3 regions of the Achromobacter sp. MUI-25009338 genome follow, and region 1 is predicted to be linked to each of the others. Evidence: predicted binding sites of a transcription regulator. Region 1 holds the regulator's gene; each other region holds the start of a gene.
What was found. Region 1 encodes LexA, which represses DNA repair genes until DNA is damaged. Its sites were predicted from a motif close to ACTGTATNNNNATACAGT; they were not measured.

Region 1 (2,270 bases):
GCCGCCACCCGCGGCCTGGACTTCGACGCCATGCTGGCCGACCTGAAGGCCGCTCCGGCCAAGACCGTGGTCGTGCTGCACGCCTGCTGCCACAACCCCACCGGCGTGGACCCCACCATGGACCAGTGGAAGCAGATCGCCGCCGTGGTCAAAGAAAACAATCTGGTGCCGTTCCTGGACATCGCCTACCAGGGCTTCGGCGACGGCCTGACGGAAGACGCCGCGGTCGTGCGCATGTTCGCCGACCTGGACCTGACCATGTTCATCAGCTCCTCGTTCTCGAAGTCGTTCTCGCTGTACGGCGAGCGCGTCGGCGCGCTGACGGTCGTGGCCGGCAGCAAGGACGAAGCCGCCCGCGTGCTGAGCCAGCTCAAGCGCGTGATCCGCACCAACTACTCCAACCCGCCCACCCACGGCGGCACGGTGGTGTCCACGGTGCTGAACACGCCCGAACTGTTCGCCATGTGGGAACAGGAACTGGCCGGCATGCGCGACCGCATCCGCCTGATGCGCAAGCAGCTGGTCGAGAAGATCCAGGAACACGGCGGCAAGCAGGACTTTAGCTTCGTGCTGCGCCAGCGCGGCATGTTCTCGTACTCGGGCCTGACCGCCGCCCAGGTGGACCGCCTGCGCGAAGAGCATGGCGTCTACGCCGTGTCCAGCGGCCGCATCTGCGTGGCCGCGCTCAACAGCGGCAACATCGACAAGGTCGCCAAGAGCATCGCCGCGGTGCTGTAAACGGCCCGCCATCCGGCCTCAAACGGGACCCGCGGGTCCCGTTTTTTATGGGCGCCCGCCCACGGCTTGCTTTTTTGCGCTGCGTCCCCCAGAATGGCCGCTGTATATATGTACAGTCCGCCAGCAACGGATCATCGCCATGGCCAGCAAACTCACCGATCGCCAACAGCAAATCCTGGATCTCATCAGGCAAACCGTCGCGCGCACGGGTTTTCCGCCCACACGCGCCGAGATCGCGCAGGCCCTGGGTTTCCGCTCGCCCAACGCAGCCGAAGACCACCTCAAGGCGCTGGCGCGCAAGGGGGCCATCGAGCTCACCGCGGGCGCCTCGCGCGGCATCCGCCTGAAGGACGCCGCCGGCGCGCCCGCGCAGGCATCCCTGCCCATGCCCGCCCTGGCGCAGCTCTTGCTGCCGCTGGTGGGCCGCGTGGCCGCCGGCAGCCCCATCCTGGCGGCCGAACACGTCGAACGCGAGGTCGGCGTGGACCCCAACCTGTTCGCCCAGGCGCCCGACTACCTGCTGAAGGTGCGCGGCATGAGCATGCGCGACGCCGGCATCCTCGAAGGCGACCTGCTCGCCGTCAAAAAAGCGTCCGAGGCCCGCAACGGCCAGATCGTGGTGGCCCGCCTCGGCGACGACGTCACGGTCAAGCGCCTGCAGCGCCAGAACGGCCATATCGAGCTCCTGCCCGAAAATCCGGACTTCCAGACCATCGTGGTCGGGGCCGACCAGGATTTCGCGCTGGAAGGCATCGCGGTGGGGCTGATTCGTACGCACGCGCTGCATTGATCCTGCGCGCAGGCATAAAGAAACCCAAGCGGATCAAGTAAAAACCCCCGAAGGTTGGATCAATGTCCAACTTTCGGGGGTCAGTTCACTAGGGCGGGTTTCCTTTTGGGCGGCCGAACCGGTCAGTGCTTGAGCACCGGATCGGTCGAGCCTTCGGCGGGCTTGGCCACCAGGGGCTCCTTGACCGCTTCTTCCTCGGCCAGGGGCTCGGGCAGGCGTTCCAGCGCCAGCTCCAGCACCTTGTCGATCCAGCGCACCGGCACGATCTCGAGGTGGTTCTTGACGTTGTCCGGAATCTCCGCCAGGTCCTTGACGTTTTCTTCCGGGATCAGAACCATCTTGATCCCGCCGCGGTGGGCGGCCAGCAGCTTTTCCTTCAGGCCGCCGATGGGCAGCACTTCGCCGCGCAGCGTGATCTCGCCGGTCATGGCGACGTCGGCGCGCACCGGGATGCGCGACAGGGCCGACACCATGGCCGTGGTGATCGCGATACCGGCGGACGGGCCGTCCTTGGGCGTCGCGCCTTCCGGCACGTGCACGTGCATGTCGTGCTTCTCGAACACGCTGTCGGCAAAGCCCAGGCGGCGGGCGCGCGAGCGCACCACCGTGCGGGCCGCCTCGACCGATTCCTTCATCACGTCGCCCAGCGAACCGGTGCGTTGGATGACGCCCTTGCCGGGCATGTCGGCGACTTCGATCGTCAGCAGGTCGCCGCCGACTTCGGTCCACGCCAGGCCGGTGA
Region 2 (2,270 bases), 2.0 Mb from region 1:
GGCGGTCAACAAGATGGACCTGGTGGACTGGGATCGCGCCGTGTTCGAACGCATCCGCGATGCCTATGCGGCGCTGGCCGCCAAGCTGGGCATCGCGCATTTCGACGCGCTGCCGCTGTCGGCGCTCAACGGCGACAACGTGGTCACGCTGTCTGCCAACACGCCATGGTACGAAGGGCAGCCCCTGCTGGCGCTGCTGGAATCGCTGGACCTGGCGGCCGACGGGCGCGCCGCGCCGCTGCGCCTGCCGGTGCAATGGGTCGCGCGTCATGACGGCGACCGCAAGGAAGACTTCCGCGGCTACGCCGGCCGCGTGGCCAGCGGCGTGCTGCGCCCGGGCGACGAGATCGCGGTGCAGCCTTCGGGCGTGACCGCCAGGGTGCGCGAGCTGCGCGCCTTCGACCGCCTGCTTGACGAGGCGGTGGCCGGCGATTCGATCACGCTGGTGCTGGACCGTGACGTGGACGTGTCGCGCGGCGACGTCATCGTGCACGCCGCGGCGCCCGCCACGGTTGCGCGCGAGTTCGAGGCCGAGCTGTGCTGGCTCGACGCGCAGGCCTTGAACCCGGCGCGCAAGTATCTGCTGAAGTCGGGCACGCGGCTGACGTCGGCGAAGATCCGCGCGGTGCTGTCGCATCGCGATATCCATGAGCTGCAGGAAGTGGAGAACACCGAAGGCACGCTGCGCATGAACGATATCGGCAGGGTCAGCTTCACCACGCGCGACGCGCTGGCGGTCGATCGTTATGCCGACGTGCCGGCGACCGGGGCGTTCATCCTGATCGACGAAGCCACGCACCAGACCGCTGCGGCGGGCATGCTGCGTTAGGCGGCGGGAGCGGCCGCTCGGCGGCGGCCCCCCCGGCCCCATCCGCGCTGTTGTTTTTGTGCTAAACCTAGCATTGGCGCGGGTTTGCGGGCGATATCGCCTGATGAAATCGATTTGTCCTCCCGGCGCGGGCGTCTTGCGGTAAAGTGGGGTTGTCTTACGAAAAGGCTTTTGGTGCTTGTCAAAACCACTGTGTTTTTGTACAGTAGTTTTCATGGCACGCACCGATCATTCTTTTCCCGCCGGTTCTGGGTCCCCGGCTGCCGCCCCCGCCGCCTTGCGCGGTCGGGGTGCGGTTACTAATGTTCGGCATCGCTTTCAGCGCGATGACCGCGTGCAGGTCGACGACGGCTGGTCCGCCTCCGGATTACCGGCCGATTTCGTAGACGCTGTCCCCGATAATTATTCCGACGCAGCCTCCACGGAAGCGCCTTCCCGGGTCATCCCCATCCTGCCCGACACGCGCCATGCGCCGGCCGCGCCCAAGACCACGGTCACGGCGGAACAGGCCCGCAAGATGCTGTCGCGCAACGATTCGCCCGACATTCCCTTCGACGCCGCGATCAACCCCTACCGCGGCTGCGAGCACGGCTGCGTGTATTGCTACGCCCGGCCCACGCATTCCTACCTGGGCTATTCGCCCGGGCTGGATTTCGAAACCCGGCTGGTGGCCAAGGCCAATGCGGTCCAGGCCCTGCGCGCCGAACTCAGCCGCCCCGGTTACAAGCCGTCGCCCATCAATATCGGGTCGGCCACCGATCCGTACCAGCCCATCGAGCGCGAGTGGCGCCTGACGCGCGGCCTGCTCGAACTCATGCTGGAAACCCGGCATCCACTCACCATCGTCACCAAGAACGGCCTGGTCGCCCGCGACCTGGACCTGCTGGCGGCCCTGGCCGAACAAAAACTGGTGGTGGTCTACATGAGCATCACCACACTGGACGCCGCCATGGCCCGCACGCTGGAGCCCCGCGCCGCCGCGCCCTGGCGCCGCCTGGAGGCCGTGCGCAGCCTGACCGACGCCGGCGTGCCCGTGGGGGTGCTGGTGGCGCCGGTCATTCCGTTCATCAACGACGAATCCATGGAGCACATCCTCCAGGAGTCCAAGGCGGCCGGCGCCCATTACGCCAGCTACACCGTCCTGCGCCTGCCGTGGGAGGTCAAGACCCTGTTCGAGGACTGGCTCAACGTCCATTTTCCCGACCGCGCCCAGCGTGTGCTGCACCGCGTCGAAGACCTGCGCAACGGCCGCCGCAACGATCCCAATTTTGGTTCGCGCATGCGCGGAACCGGCGTCTGGGCCGACCTGCTGCGCCAGCGTTTCGCCGTGGCCACGCGCAAGCTGGGCCTGAACCGGCACCGGCTGGCCCTGGATTGCAGCCGCTTCCTGCGCCCGGCCGGCGCGCAGGCGGGCGCAGATTTCCCTCTATCCCCGGCTGGC
Region 3 (2,270 bases), 1.8 Mb from region 1:
CAAGACAATAGCCCAGCCCGCGCACGGTCACGATCTTCACGCCGCTGGGCTCGAGCTTCTTGCGCAGGCGGTGCACATAGACCTCGATGGCGTTGGTGCTGACTTCTTCGCCCCATTCGCAGAGATGGTCGACGAGCTGGGTCTTGCTGACCATGCGGCCGCTGCGGGTCAGCAGGATTTCGAGCAGGCTGACTTCGCGCGCCGACAGGTCCAGCGTCTGGTCGTCCACCATGGCCACGCGGCCGGTCTGGTCGAACACCAGCCGGCCGTGCTTGAGCAGCGTGGCGCCGCCGCCGGCGCCGCGGCGGGTCAGCGCGCGCACGCGGGCCTCGAGCTCGGACAGCGCGAAGGGCTTGGCCATGTAGTCGTCGGCGCCCAGGTCCAGGCCCTTGACGCGCTGCTCGATGCTGTCGGCGGCGGTCAGGATGAGCACGGGCAGGGCGGAGTTGCGGGCGCGCAGCCGGCGCAGCACTTCCAGCCCGGCCAGCTGCGGCAGGCCGAGATCCAGGATGAGCAGGTCGAAAGCCTGGGCCGCCAGCGCCGAATCGGCCGCCAGCCCGTCGCGCACGGCATCCACGGCGTAGCCGTTGTGGCGCAGCGAGCGGGACAGGCCGTCGGCCAGGATGCTGTCGTCTTCGGCGATCAGGATACGCATGGGCTACAGTAGAAGAAACACGGTCCGGCGCTGCGGGGACGAAACGCCGGGCTCGCCTGGGATTCTGGCATATGGCTTGCGGCTTGCCACTCAGGGTATACGTGCAAAACAGTGGCACACTGTTTTTTTGTACAGTACAATCCGATGCCATAATCTAGCTCCGCGGCAAAACCCGCAATCCCGCCGAACCAGCATCACCCCGCTACAACATACGTTACAGACCACGTCACAGACGGGACTACAGACAGGACTTTACATGGACGACAAAACCACCAAGGCCGCCGCTTCGGAAAAGGCCAAGGCGCTTGCCGCCGCGCTTTCGCAGATCGAAAAGCAGTTCGGCAAGGGCTCGATCATGCGCTACGGCGACAACGAGGTATCGCACGACATCCAGGTGGTTTCCACGGGGTCGCTCGGGCTGGACATCGCGCTGGGCGTCGGCGGCCTGCCGCGCGGGCGCGTGGTCGAGATCTACGGTCCGGAATCCTCCGGCAAGACCACGCTGACGCTGCAGGTCGTGGCTGAAATGCAGAAGCTCGGCGGCACCTGCGCCTTCGTCGACGCCGAGCACGCGCTCGACGTGCAGTACGCCGCCAAGCTGGGCGTGAACCTGTCCGACCTGCTGATCTCGCAGCCGGACACCGGCGAACAGGCGCTGGAAATCACCGACGCGCTGGTGCGCTCGGGTTCGGTCGACCTCATCGTCGTCGACTCGGTGGCGGCCCTGGTGCCCAAGGCCGAAATCGAAGGCGAAATGGGCGATTCGCTGCCCGGCCTGCAGGCGCGCCTGATGAGCCAGGCGCTGCGCAAGCTGACCGCCACCATCAAGAAGACCAACTGCATGGTCATCTTCATCAACCAGATCCGCATGAAGATCGGCGTGATGTTCGGCAACCCCGAAACCACCACCGGCGGCAACGCGCTCAAGTTCTACTCCTCGGTGCGCCTGGACATCCGCCGCATCGGCTCGATCAAGAAGGGCGACGAAGTCGTCGGCAACGAAACCCGCGTCAAGGTCGTCAAGAACAAGGTCGCGCCGCCGTTCAAGCAGGCCGAGTTCGACATCATGTACGGCGCGGGCATCTCGCGCGAGGGCGAAATCATCGACCTGGGCGTGGCCGCCAACGTGGTGGACAAGTCCGGCGCCTGGTACAGCTACAACGGCAACCGCATCGGCCAGGGCAAGGACAACGTCCGCGAATACCTGAAAGAGCACAAGGAACTGGCCATCGAGATCGAGAACCGCGTGCGCGAGAACCAGGGCATCGTGAGCCGCGCGGCCGAATTCGTGCCCACGGCCGAAGACACGGCCGAGTAAGCCGTCGGTCGGCGGGTCCTGCCCGCCGCCGATCCGGCCCACAGACTCGCGGCAGGCGCCAGCACGGGCCTGCCGTCATTCATGGCAAGCAGGAAACGCATGAGCTGGAAACCGCCGCCCACCTCAGCCGACCGCCTACGCGCCAGGCTCGATGACGAATTCGAAACCGTCGCCAGGCCCGAGGGCCTGCGCCGGACTTCGGACGCCCGGCGGGAGCAGGCGCAGGATGCCGAAGACGACGCCAAGCCGGCCGCCCGCAAGGGGCCGTCGCTGAAGATGCGCGCCGTGGGCTATCTG

Region 2: AC1IQ6_RS20420 (PA0069 family radical SAM protein) is a predicted target of LexA. The motif match lies at 1,019-1,036, and genes of this name have one in related genera.
Region 3: recA (recombinase RecA) is a predicted target of LexA. The motif match lies at 774-791, and genes of this name have one in related genera.

The regions. Positions count from the first base shown of each region.
Region 1 covers NZ_CM170627.1:2,334,422-2,336,691, reverse strand. Annotated here, with positions in the region: gene AC1IQ6_RS11190 (amino acid aminotransferase) at 1-738, shown strand, start outside; gene lexA (transcriptional repressor LexA) at 878-1,528, shown strand; gene lon (endopeptidase La) at 1,651-2,270, opposite strand, start outside.
Region 2 covers NZ_CM170627.1:4,294,972-4,297,241, reverse strand. Annotated here, with positions in the region: gene AC1IQ6_RS20425 (sulfate adenylyltransferase subunit 1) at 1-829, shown strand, start outside; gene AC1IQ6_RS20420 (PA0069 family radical SAM protein) at 1,044-2,270, shown strand, end outside.
Region 3 covers NZ_CM170627.1:4,173,714-4,175,983, reverse strand. Annotated here, with positions in the region: gene AC1IQ6_RS19810 (response regulator transcription factor) at 1-655, opposite strand, end outside; gene recA (recombinase RecA) at 912-1,973, shown strand; gene recX (recombination regulator RecX) at 2,073-2,270, shown strand, end outside.